Regions from separate parts of the Bacillus sp. FG16 genome, predicted to be linked through region 3. Evidence: riboswitches for the same ligand, from Rfam matches in the RefSeq annotation. Region 3 holds a riboswitch; each other region holds the start of a gene.
What was found. Region 3 has a riboswitch for S-adenosylmethionine ahead of ACODS7_RS11745 (bifunctional O-acetylhomoserine aminocarboxypropyltransferase/cysteine synthase). Riboswitches for the same ligand answer to the same signal wherever they lie in the genome.

Region 1: linked by a shared signal. The riboswitch ahead of ACODS7_RS17980 (sugar ABC transporter substrate-binding protein) and the one ahead of ACODS7_RS11745 (bifunctional O-acetylhomoserine aminocarboxypropyltransferase/cysteine synthase) in region 3 are both predicted to bind S-adenosylmethionine.
Region 2: linked by a shared signal. The riboswitch ahead of ACODS7_RS21620 (MetQ/NlpA family ABC transporter substrate-binding protein) and the one ahead of ACODS7_RS11745 (bifunctional O-acetylhomoserine aminocarboxypropyltransferase/cysteine synthase) in region 3 are both predicted to bind S-adenosylmethionine.
Region 4: linked by a shared signal. The riboswitch ahead of mmuP (S-methylmethionine permease) and the one ahead of ACODS7_RS11745 (bifunctional O-acetylhomoserine aminocarboxypropyltransferase/cysteine synthase) in region 3 are both predicted to bind S-adenosylmethionine.

Annotation. Positions count from the first base shown of each region.
Region 1 covers NZ_JBMDKC010000048.1:27,978-31,190, reverse strand. Annotated here, with positions in the region: gene ACODS7_RS17985 (sugar ABC transporter ATP-binding protein) at 1-863, opposite strand, end outside; gene ACODS7_RS17980 (sugar ABC transporter substrate-binding protein) at 860-1,972, opposite strand; SAM riboswitch class I at 2,061-2,166, opposite strand; gene ACODS7_RS17975 (NCS2 family permease) at 2,255-3,213, opposite strand, start outside.
Region 2 covers NZ_JBMDKC010000067.1:12,562-15,774, reverse strand. Annotated here, with positions in the region: gene ACODS7_RS21625 (methionine ABC transporter ATP-binding protein) at 1-857, opposite strand, end outside; gene ACODS7_RS21620 (MetQ/NlpA family ABC transporter substrate-binding protein) at 870-1,682, opposite strand; SAM riboswitch class I at 1,768-1,882, opposite strand; gene ACODS7_RS21615 (NAD(P)-dependent alcohol dehydrogenase) at 1,962-2,870, opposite strand; gene ACODS7_RS21610 (DUF6612 family protein) at 3,028-3,213, shown strand, end outside.
Region 3 covers NZ_JBMDKC010000025.1:31,127-34,339, forward strand. Annotated here, with positions in the region: gene ACODS7_RS11745 (bifunctional O-acetylhomoserine aminocarboxypropyltransferase/cysteine synthase) at 1-1,205, opposite strand, end outside; SAM riboswitch class I at 1,298-1,402, opposite strand; gene ACODS7_RS11750 (chloride channel protein) at 1,724-2,953, shown strand; gene ACODS7_RS11755 (YjjG family noncanonical pyrimidine nucleotidase) at 2,999-3,213, opposite strand, start outside.
Region 4 covers NZ_JBMDKC010000155.1:2,398-5,610, reverse strand. Annotated here, with positions in the region: gene mmuM (homocysteine S-methyltransferase) at 1-705, opposite strand, end outside; gene mmuP (S-methylmethionine permease) at 680-2,089, opposite strand; SAM riboswitch class I at 2,173-2,280, opposite strand; partial or broken gene ACODS7_RS29925 (IS4 family transposase) at 2,624-2,875, shown strand; partial or broken gene ACODS7_RS29920 (IS4 family transposase) at 2,851-3,099, opposite strand.

The DNA of each region.
Region 1 (3,213 bases), on a different contig from region 3:
CCGTATATCACAACAGTTTCTCCTTTTCGTATTGTAAGAGAAAGGGGAGAATGACCTTCGTGTAATAGAAGCTCTTGTACTTTAAATAGTTCCTCGCTCCCGGTTTTTGGTGCTGTATTAATAGGAAGTGTAAGTTGTTTTCCAGTCATTGCTTCCACAATTTGTTGAGCTGTAATTGTTGTAATGGTTTCAGAAAGGGCAACTTGACCATTATGTAATACAGTTACATCATCCGCGAAATTTCGAATCTCTGATAAACGATGAGAAACTAAAAGGATGCCAATTCCTTTTGATGTTAAATCTTTTAATAGTTTCCCAAAGGTTTCAACTTCTTTTGGTCCAAGAGAAGAAGTAGGTTCATCTAATAAAAGGTAATTTGTATTGTTAGATAAAGCTCTTGCGATAAGAAGTAATTGTTTTTCATGTAATGAACAGTTTGAAACATCTTCCGAAACATTTAAATTTACCTGTACAGTTTGCAAATGTTGTTTAGCAAGTGCGACTAATTTGGACTTTGAAAATAGTACTTTATTTTGCATTGCTAAATGATCGATTAGTACATTTTCTAATACAGATAATCCGGGAATAAGTCCGTGATCTACTTCTTGTGTTACGAAAGAAATGCCATGCTTTTTTGCATCGCGCGGGGAAGTAAAGGAAACAGACTGAGTATCAATTTTTATATCGCCAACAACTGGTTGAATTTCACCAGTTGCTATTTTTAGTAAAGTACTTTTTCCCGCACCGTTCATGCCTAGTAAAGCGTGTACTTTTCCTTTTTGAATATGAATAGAAACATCTTCTAGAACAGGTGTAGCGACATGATAAGAATGTGTAATGTTTTGAAGAGAGAACGTCATCATTTTTTCTCCTTCTCTAATTTTTTCATCCAAGGGGAATATGCATCTTTTGAGTCTCCCCAACCGTTTATATATTTTGATAACTGATCCATTGTTATATTTTCTTTTGGTAAACTATTTTTCTTTACTAAATAAGGTTCTAGTGAATAAATATCTGGCGTTTGTTCACCAGCAATTTTTTTGTATAAAAATCGTACTTGAACCTTACCTACTTCAGCTGGATCAGTTGCAGCTGTAGCAGTCCAAGGTGAGTTTTCTTTTTGCATGAGTTGTAAATCTTCATTGCTTAAGTCAATGCCATATACTTTTATATCTGTACGACCAGCTTGTTCAAGTGCTTTAACAGCCCCTTTAGCAAACTCATCCCACGAAGCGAAAATAGCTTGTAAATCGTCTTTTTTCGGATATTTCTTTAGTAAAGCTTCTACTTGTGTTTGTGTATCGAGCGGTGTGTTATTACTAGCAGTACCGAATCTTGCAACTTCTTTTATATTTGGATACCGTTTATAAAAAGCATCAATGATAACATTGCGACGTTCCATTGGAGCAAATCCGCCGACCCATACAACTGCGATATTTCCTTGTCCATTCAAATCTTCCGCTAACGTTTTTAATGATTTCCATGCAAGACTATAGTCATCTTGATCAATAATTGTCACACCTGGCAAGCGTAGATCGTTATCGAACGCAACTACGGGAATGTTCGCCTGTAACGCTTTTTCTACTCCAGGTTTTAGTGCTTCAGAACGGCCATGATCAATTAAAATACCATCCACTTTTGAATTAATAGCAGTATCTAAATTTGCAGCCATTTTTGCTAAATCGTTATCAGAATTGTAGACTTGTACACTGCCGCCAAATAGCTCAACTTGTTTTTTGACACCCTCAATATATTGAGAGGAAAAAGTTCCGATGGACATTTGCATAATTAATGCGATTTTTAATGGCTTCTTCATTTGGCTTGGAATTTCTGTTTGTAATTGATTTTCTACCGTTGTAGTCGCCTTTCTCACAGTTTGTTGCTTTTGTGAAGAGATAGCATCTTGTTCATTTGTACAAGATGCTAATGTAAATAAGAGAAAAATAAGTACGATGGAACATAATTTTTTCATAAAAAAATCCCTCCTAAACTAAAAAGAGAGAGGAGGGAGTGAAAATAAAAAACGCCTTTTCATATAGAAAAGACGCCTTATCATATTACTCTTATCTTTCAACACAATGTGTTGTAAGAATTAGCACCGTGCCCATAAATGGGTCGGTTGCCGGGCTTCGTAGGGCTCATCCCTCCACCTGCTCTTGATAAGACATCGAATATTTAACTATTTTGAATTATTCCACAAACGAATGGTGTTGTCAAACAGTATTTATAAAAAAATCCCTCAGGAAGAGGGATTTTAATGTGGTAAGAATATCAATTGATAAGCAAACAAAATTCCAAATACATACACAAGTGGGTGAACAGCACGGAATTTACCTTTTGCCACTTTCATAAGTGGGTATGAAATAAATCCAAGTGCGATACCTGTTGCGATACTTGATGTAAGTGGCATGCTTAAGATTACTAAAAATGCTGGGAATGCTTCATCAAATGAGTCCCAATCGATGTGGCGAACTGAACCCATCATAAGACTACCAACAATAATTAATGATGGTGCAGTAATAGCTGATACACCAGAAACGGCACTTACTAATGGTCCGAAGAATGCTGCTAGTGCGAATAGAACAGCTACTGTAACAGTTGTTAAACCAGTACGACCACCAGCTGCAACACCAGCAGATGATTCAATGTAAGCTGTTGATGGTGTTGTTCCGAACATAGAACCGATTGTTGCTGAGAATGAGTCAGATAGAAGAGCTCGTCCAGCTTTTGGAAGTTTTCCGTCTTTCATAAATCCACCTTGTTGAGCTACCCCAAGTAATGTACCTGTTGTATCAAATAATGTAACAAGGAAGAATGAGAATACAACGCCGTATAATCCGTAGTTAATTACGTCAGATACAGCAGTAATTGGATTTGAAACAATAATTCCTTCTGGTAATCCAGGCATTGATGTAACACCGTTTGAGAATGTTAATTGTCCTGTGAAGAAAGCGATAATACCAGTTAATAGCATACCGATAAATAGTGCGCCATTTACATTTAAAGACATAAGAACAATAGTAATTCCAAGCCCAGCCAATGCTAGTAGAACTGGAGCAGAGTGAAGATCACCAAGTCCAACTAAGTTTGCATCATTTTTTGTAACGATACCTGTTAAACGTAAACCGATAAAGGCGATGAAAAGACCGATACCAGCAGTAATTGCATGTTTTAAGTTTTCAGGAATTGCTTCCATTAATTTTGTACGGAAAG
Region 2 (3,213 bases), on a different contig from region 3:
TGGAAACGTTTTGTGGCAACAGCTAAGGCAGGTTCACCTGAAGTAGTGCCAATAAATGAAAGTGTTACAATTTCTCCAGTATTCTGTAGTTCTTTCTGTACCTCTTCTGGAATTTTAGCTGCAAAGGCGCTATTTACAAATTTCTTCGTTGTTACATGTTGTGGGTTTGTGAAAATATCTTTCACAGTCCCACTTTCGACTACAGATCCATGTTCCATAACGGCAACGCGGTCGCATATACGTTGGATAACGTTCATTTCGTGTGTAATGAGTAAAATCGTAATTCCAATTTCTTCGTTAATCTTTAATAACAAATCAAGAATAGAATCAGTTGTTTCTGGATCTAAAGCGCTCGTTGCTTCGTCACTTAATAACACTTCAGGCTCATGTGATAGTGCACGTGCAATTGCAACGCGCTGTTTTTGACCGCCAGAAAGTTCACTTGGATAAGCATCTTTTCGATTGAAAAGATCGACAATGCGTAAATATTTTTCTACCCTTTTTTTAATTTCCGCTTTTGGAATGCCAGCAAGGCGTAAAGGTAATGCAATGTTTTCATAGATGGTAACAGTTTTAAGTAAATTGAATCCTTGAAAGATCATTCCGATTTTTTGTCTCGCTTTTGCTAGTTCTTTTGTCGATAACGTTGTTAAGTCTTGTTCGTTTACAATGATATTTCCTGTCGTTGGTTTTTCTAATAAATTTACACATCGAATCAATGTGCTTTTACCAGCGCCGCTATACCCAATGATTCCAAATACCTCGCCTTTTTCTACTTTAAGGGAAGTAGACTTAAGAGCCTCAACAGTCCCTTTTTTTGTTGAAAATACTTTGGATATGTTTTTTAATTCAATCATTATCGTCAGCTCCTACCAAGATGGTAAAACTGAACCATCAAATGTTTTCTCGATAAACTCTTTTACTTCTTTAGATTGATAAGCTTTCTTTAATTTATTTACAACGGCATCATCTTTATTTTCAGTACGAACAACAACCCAGTTCACATATGGTGAATCTTTTCCTTCGCGGAAAATAGAATCTTTCGCTGGACTTAATTTTGCACCTAATGCAAAGTTTGTGTTAATTGCAGCTGCTTTTACTTCACTTAGTTGCGTTGGTAATTGAGATGCCTCTAATTCGACAATCTTTAATTTTTTTGGATTTTCAATTACATCTTTTGCAGTCGCTTTTTCTGTAGCCTTTGGATCAACTTTTAAAACCCCTGCTTTTTCAAATAATTTTAAAGCTCGCAGTTCATTCGTTGGGTCATTTGGTACAGCAATCGCATCGCCGTCTTTTAAGTCTTTTACATCTTTTATATCTTTAGAATATACGCCCATAGGGAATGTTACTGTTGAAAATACTTCAGCTAATTTCATATTGCGTTCAGCTTTAAATACATCTAAATACGATTTCGTTTGGTAGCTATTTACATCAAGGCTTTTTTCATCTAAAGATACGTTTGGCGCTACATAATCATTAAATACTTTTATATCAATTTCCAGACCATCTTTTGCTGCAACTTCTTTTACCTTTTCAAAAATTTGTTCATGTGGTCCACCTGTTACACCGACAGTAATCTTTTTCTCGTCTAATGCTTTTACCTCTTTATCTGAACTCGCGCTACATGCGCCTAATAATAATACTGCTCCGCTTACAATGCTTAATAATACCTTTTTCATCTATAAATCCCCCTTCATATACGTTCCAAAATAAAAAGCACCTCCCAAAAATAAGAGAGGTGCCGAATAGACGAAATAGATTCCTCCCTTATCTTCCAAAACGAAAACTCGTTTTGCAGGAATTAGCACCTTAGCTTATACGTCATAAGCTCGGTTGCCGGGCATCATCGGGCCAGTCCCTCCGCCACTCTTGATAAGAGTATGTGTATGTAGTTTTAAATATGGTACTAATAGTAAATCGTACAAAAAGAATTGTCAATAATATTTTCAGAATATATTTTATTTTAAGGTAATCGGAACATTTCCTTTCTTATGGCCCATTTCTACATACGTATGGGCTTCTACAACTTCTTCTAATCGGTAAATTCTATCAATAACAGGTTTTAGCTTTTCTGTTTCAGCTAGTTGTTTTAGTAGGTTCATATCTTCTTTACTGACCTTTGCCATCATTCCGTTCACAGATACATATTTTCCATTAGGCATTAATGCATCTGTACAAAGAGACTTTTGATATTTTCCAACTGCGTCAAATATAATATCGTAGTGATCGCCCCGCTTAGTAAAATCTTCTTTCATATAATCAATTACGTTGTCTGCCCCTAAAGCTGTTACTAAATCGAAATTCGAACTACTACAAATGGCTGTGACAGTCGCCCCGAAGTATTTAGCAAGTTGTACGGCTGCCGTCCCTACTGACCCAGAGGCGCCGTATATAAGTACTTGTTGCCCTTTTTTTATCTGTCCTTTTCTAAGGAAGTGCAATGCTGAAGTTCCGCCAAAAGGAATAACAGCAGCTTCTTCATAGGTCACATTGGTAGGTTTTAATGCTATTAATCCACTTTCATGCACGCATGTGTATTCGGCATAACCACCAAGGTTGAGTTCTGTTAATGCAAAAACTGGATCCCCTTTTTTAAATTGTGTTACATCTGTTCCAATGTCTTCGATTTCACCGGATAACTCTACGCCAAGTATAGGTTTTCTCGGTTTTCTGAAACCTAATATGATCCGCATAGGAATCCAAAATAAGAGGGGGCTATTAAAGCCACGTATTCTACAATCTCCAGTCGATACACTTGTTGCGTGAATTTTAACTAATACTTCATTTTTTTTAGGTTTAGGCTTTTCTACATTTTGAAGCTGGAGAACATTAGGTGGTCCATACTTTGTGCAAATAATCGCTTTCATAATGACCTCCTGAAATGAGTTGTTATTATTTACATCATATTTAAACTTTTTCTCAAACATGTTGTTATATAGGAAATAAATTTAAAGATAAATATTACGAATTATATAGATTTCATAGGAATAGAGATGATATTATTTTTGGGAAGGAGGGGACGTTATGAAAAAACTTATTTTAATTTCAAGTCTAGTACTTGCAGTCGGTCTAGGAGTAGGGTGTAGTAATGAGGAAACAAAAAAGACTGATGAACCGAAAAAAGAAGCTGTGCAGAAAGAAAAGGAATTAACAGCGAAGGATGTTTTCAATAAAGCGAATGAAGCTTTTAAAAACGAAGAAAATGTAACG
Region 3 (3,213 bases):
ATTAAATCAGATGTAACACCAGCTAAACGCTGATCTTCAGCACTTAATTGTCTATGCGTCGTACTAGCAGGATGTATAACGCAAGTTCGTGCATCAGCTACGTGTGTTACGAGAGTTGCTAGTTTTACATTTGCGATAAATTCTTTTGCTGCTTCTAATCCCCCTTTAATCCCAAATGTTAAAACCCCACTAGCACCTTTTTTCAAATACTTTTGTGCTAACGAGTAATTTTCATTACTATCTAATCCCGGATAATTCACCCATTCAATACGTTCATGATTAGCAAGCCACTTAGCAACCGCGAGAGCATTTTCGCTATGACGCTCCATTCGTAAATGTAAAGTCTCTAAGCCAATATTGCTAATATATGCATTGAATGGGCTCATACAATTCCCATAATCTCTTAATAGCTGAACACGTGCTTTCACAATATACGCTGCTGCACCAAAGTTTTGAACGTAACTTACACCGTGATAACTTGGATCTGGTTCAACAAGCTCAGGATATTTTCCATTTGTCCAATCAAAGTTTCCACCGTCAATTACAATACCGCCTAAGGAGCTCGCATGCCCATCGATATATTTCGTCGTAGAATGAACAATAATATTCGCCCCATGTTCAAACGCTTGGCATAAATAAGGAGTTGCTAATGTATTATCAACGATAAAAGGTACCTCTAATTCTTTAGCGGCAGCTGAAAATTCTTTGAAATTTAAAACGTTCATCGCTGGATTTCCTAATGATTCTGCATAAATGAGTTTCGTCTTGTCATTAGCAAGTGCCGCAATTTCATCTGCCGTTAAATTTGGATTAAAGAACGTAACATCAATGCCAAGTTTACGCAAACTCACTCCAAATAAATTAAACGTTCCCCCGTAAACCGTTGAAGAGCAAAGCAAATGGTCTCCACTACTACAAATATTTAAAACTGCGAGCATAATGGCTGCTTGCCCAGAAGCCGTTGCAACAGCTCCTACACCGCCTTCTAAATCTGATAACTTCTGCTCAAATGCGGCTAGAGTAGGGTTTCCAATACGCGTATAAATATATCCTTCTGCCTCTAAGTTAAATAGGGCTGCTAAATCATCTGAAGTATCGTATTTATACGTTGTACTTTGATAAAGTGGTAAAACACGTGGTTCACCATTCTTTGGCGTATAGCCACCTTGCACACAAATCGTTCCTTTTCCCCATGATTCTCCCATCTCTCATTCTCCTTTCTTTTATACAAAATAAAAAACTGCCCCTTTCCTGAAAACAAGAAAGGAGCAGTTTGAAAACACGCTCTAAAGGCTCTTTCTTATCTCTCAGGATTACTACCTGCAGGATTTGGCACAATTCCGTTATACGGCTGTTGCCAAGGTTTCATCGGGCCTGTCCCTCCACCTTTTCTTGATAAGACTATGCAATTACCGTTGATTTTATAGCAATAATTTCCTAATGTCAAACTGTTTTTCTGAATGTTCTAAAATAAACGTTAACAATTTCATATAAAGCAACAAAAGAAATATATTCTAATCTATTTCAAAAAAGACCTTTAAAAACCTCAAATCAGTCTATAAAATTAAATAAGTAATTTAACCTATAAATTCAAATTCTCCAAAATTTAGCCTACATGTTGAATAGGCGATCCTCTCAAAAAGATACTATATATATTCAATCCATTTTCCACTAGTATATTTCACTTTTTTCCCTACTAAGATTTACATAACGGAGGTATAACATGACAGATAAAAAAGATATACAGTACATACTTGCTCTATATGGCATTCTTCTAGGATCTATAGTAGGAGCTACAGTTTGGTTATTTTTAGTCACAATAAATATTGGAATCCACTTTATTTGGGGATACTTGCCTGAAGTTCTCTCTTTTCCCTCTTATTACACCCTTTGCGTAACAATAATTGGCGGGGTCCTCGTTGGTCTATCACAAAAATATTTCGGTACATACCCACGCCTTATGCCTGAAGTGATGACTGAATATAAAAAAACTGGTCGAATCGAATATCGCTTTGTCCATCGGGCTACTTTAACCGCGATTATTGTTTTAATTTTCGGTGCTAGTCTTGGTCCAGAAGCCGCACTAGTTGGAATTATAGGCGGACTTTGCACATGGATAGGGGATCGCTTTAAATTTGCCTTGAAGGGTATGGATGAGCTAACCGAGATCGGAATTGGCGCTACTTTAAGTGTCATTTTCAACGCACCATTATTCGGTTATTTAGCACCGAATGAAAATGAGGGAGAACAAATTGCTGCTTTTTCTAAAGGAAAAAAGGCGATTGTATACTTAGCTACTACCTTCGCAGGTTTTTCTGTTTATTTACTACTGAGTAAACTCGATAATCGTGGATCCTTTATTGTTGATTTCGGGGAAGGTTCACTTTCTTTCAATGAATGGATCGCATTTCTTCCACTTGCTAGTATCGGTGCTATAGTTGGTTTCTTTTATTTCAAGTTAGAATTCACATTAGAGAAGTTAATTCACCCTTTTAGAGAATACAAGCTGACACTCGGAATTCTCGGTGGTATTTTATTAGGAATTGCAGGAACTTTTCTTCCATACACATTATTTTCAGGGGAACATCAATTAAAAGAATTAGTTGTTGAATGGAGCCATTTATCTTTGTGGATACTACTTCTTTCAGGGATTTTAAAGTTGTGCATTACTGCCGTTTGTTTGAACACAGGGTGGCGAGGTGGACATATCTTCCCAATTATATTTTCTGGGTCAAGTATCGGATACGCTGTAGCATCTATTCTTCCTATAGATCCAGTAGCATCTGTTGCCATCGTAACGACAGCAATTTCGAGCTATGCGTTACGAAAGCCAATAGCTATAACATTACTATTACTTATGTTTTTCCCGCTTAATTTGCTATTGCCAATGCTTGGTGCAGCTGCTATCGGGAATGCCTTTCCACTTCCAAAACATAACAAAACTACAAATTAATCAAAATAGGCAGTGGGGACGAAAGCTCCACTGCCTATTTTTTTATTACACGCGCTGCTTTAATAACGCTTCTAACTCTTCAAAATTATGCACTTCATATGTCGGTATAATTCCACTATCATTTAATTTACTTTCTGGGTTAAACCAACAAGTATCAATTCCCGCTACATATCCACCTTTAATATCGGCGCTTAATGAATCTCCAATAATCAGCCCTTCTTCAGGTGCAAAGTTAGGAATCCGTTCAAAAACATAATCAA
Region 4 (3,213 bases), on a different contig from region 3:
TACTGGCGCACAATTGATGCCTATCGCTACAATTTGTTCACTTTTCTCAAAAACTCGTGCACACTCCACGAGTTTCATACCTTCACTAATCTCTTTCTCATTTTTTAGCGAAAAGGAAAGCCACGCATATGTTTCTGGAAACTCACGCAATAATGTATCTAATACTCTTGCTTCTTGCAGGCAGGGGATCGTTTCAAATGCCAATAGATCTGCACCTGCTTCGATTAACGCAGACATTCTCGAACGGTGAAAGTCTGCTAATGTTTTATCTGTCACACCATAGTTACCTACATACTCTGAACCATTTGCAAGGTAAGCCCCGTACGGCCCAACTGATGCAACAACCAATGGTTTAGGCCTATTCGTTTGAATATTTTCCTTCCAAAAATCATCTCTTGCCCTTCTTGCAAGTAACACCGTTTTCTTAATTAATTCCAAGGCTTCCTGTTCTTGTATTCCACGTGCGGAAAAACCACTAATAGTAGCTTGATAGCTTGCTGTTATGGCACAGTCCGCTCCAGCACGAAAATAGTCCGAATGAACCTGATAAATTAGTTCCGGATTTTCTAATAACACACGTGCCGACCAAAGGGGATCGTCCAAATTACATCCATGCTCCTCCAATTCAGTAGCTAATGCTCCATCAAGAAGCATAATGGAATGTTGGGATAAAATAGCATCAATTGGGTTGATTTTGTTCGACATAATCTACACTCCTCTTTTTTAGATTTTTTGTGAGATAATAACTTCCATAGCAAAACAAAATAAACGGTATGCCGCAATATAAGGCAATTCTCTGTGTTGGATCGAATGCAATTCCAATACACGATGCCAGACAAAGGCTAAAAGAAGCAATTGGTACTAATGGATATAGTGGTGTGCGATAAATCAAGTCCTTTTCAGAATTTCCTTCTTTCAAAAATTGTCTGCGAAATAGGAACTGGGAAGCACTAATACTCATCCAAACTATAACTACTGCTAGACCGGAAATGGAAACAAGTACGATATAGACAGTATCTGGTGCCACGATACTTGAGAGCAAAGCCAAAGCTCCACCCACCATGCTGAAAATGACGGCGTTGATTGGAACACCTTGCTTCGTCATTTTCCCAAAAATCGGGGATATCGTATTCTTATTAGCAAGCGACCAAAGCATTCTAGAAGAGGCATAAAGGCCTGAGTTTGCCGCAGATAAAATGGCTGTTAAGATAACGAAATTCATTATGTCAGCTGAATATGGCACCCCAATTCGTTCTAGAACTGCAACAAAAGGGCTCTCTAATACCCCTGCATCGGAAATAGGCAATAACGCAGATAAAACAACAATCGTTCCTACAAAAAAGATGATCAATCTCCACAGAGTAGTTCGAATGGCCTTCGGTATCATTTTTTCCGGGTTCGCTGTTTCCCCAGCTGCAATGCCTATTAATTCTGTTCCCGAAAAAGCAAAATTAACCGCAAGCATGGTCATCATAATGGCCGTAGCACCATGAGGAAATAAACCTCCACTTGTAAAATTAGAAAAGAATGGTGCTGCTTTTGAATGAGTCATTGGAAGAAACCCTAGCATTGCCGCTACTCCTAAAACAATAAAAATCAAAATAGCTATAACCTTTATCGATGAAAACCAAAATTCGGATTCGGCGAAAAATTTAACAGTCAGGACATTTAATACAAAGATCAAAATGGCAAAAAGAGCACTCCATACCCAAATATTAACCGATGGAAACCATCGTTTCATAAGTAATCCTGCGGCTGTAAATTCAGAACCTAAAGCAACAGTCCAAGTTAACCAATACAACCAGGCTACTGTATACCCTGTACCAGGTCCAATGTATTTAACTGCATAACTATGAAATGCGCCCGTTTCAGGCATATGTACGGAAAGCTCGCCTAAACATAGCATAACTAGATAAACCACTAGCGCACCAATCAGATAGGATAGAATTGTTCCAAACGGGCCAGCTTGTTGAATAGTGTAACCCGAGCTTAAGAATAAGCCAGTTCCAATCACCCCACCAAGTGAAAGCATGACTAAATGACGTGCTTGCATTTTCCTTTGAAATTCTCTCCCATTTTTGTTCTCCATTTCTACGCTCCTTTAGTTACTATCCAGAAAAAACAAAAACGCACTCTAAAAAAGAGGGCGTTACTGACAAATAAAAACGGAAGCTCTCATCTATCAGGATTATCACCCGCTGGAATTAGCACAGTGTCTACTTAAGCAGACCTGTTGCTGAGGTTTCATAAGGCCAGTCCCTCCACCTCTCTGGATAAGAAATATTTTTTTATAACCTTATCAATCCATTTAATAACTGTCAAGATAATTCTGTTTTTTAAAAAAATATCTATTATAGAAATACAAAAAATAGAGTATTACTATAACTGCAACCCACTCCTTCTCGGGTATTATTTAAAAATCGAACATACAAAACCTGATTTATTTATGATACGGTTCACAAGCACTTCCTCAAAATTTAATGCACTTCTAAATATCTTCTTACTTCTTTGGCTATGGGGTCACCATACATAACCATCAACTCAGGAGATTTTAATACCCTCAAATATCAAAAAAACGTTATCCTTTCTAAACAAGCTAAATTAGAAAGGATGATGTTTTCTTATGAATCTCTCGATTCAAGATGAATTATTACCATTTGCAGAATAATTACAACGATATGTTACACCTGTATTCTTAGAAGAACTTGCAAGAGAAATAGGATTTATAAGGCGAAGACTTAAGTTTTCTGGATCAGAATTAGCTGCTATTTGCATTTGGATTAGTCAACGGGTGGCAAGTGATTCCTTGGTTCGATTATGTAGTAGGCTTCATGCAGCGACAGGCACATTACTTAGCCCTGAGGAACTTAATAAAACTCCTGTTGAAGTTTCTAATTGACTACAAAGTTGAGTAAGAGAGGTAGTAGCGATTTGTTGATTTAACCATACACACAAATATAAAAAATGGTGCCTATGGCACTTGCGTTTTCGTTCCATTCCGCCTGCTTCTATAGCTAATTGATTAAGTGTAGTGGGAGACATATATCGATATAACTCTTCAGCAAATAAATAAAACTCTTGTTTTTGATGAATATTTATAAAAAGCACGTCACCCTTACTCATTAACATAAGAGAATAGTAACGTGCTTTTAACTTCAAGAATAGTCTAAATCCTTAAGTTGATGGATGTGGGGTACCGCCACATCCATCAAG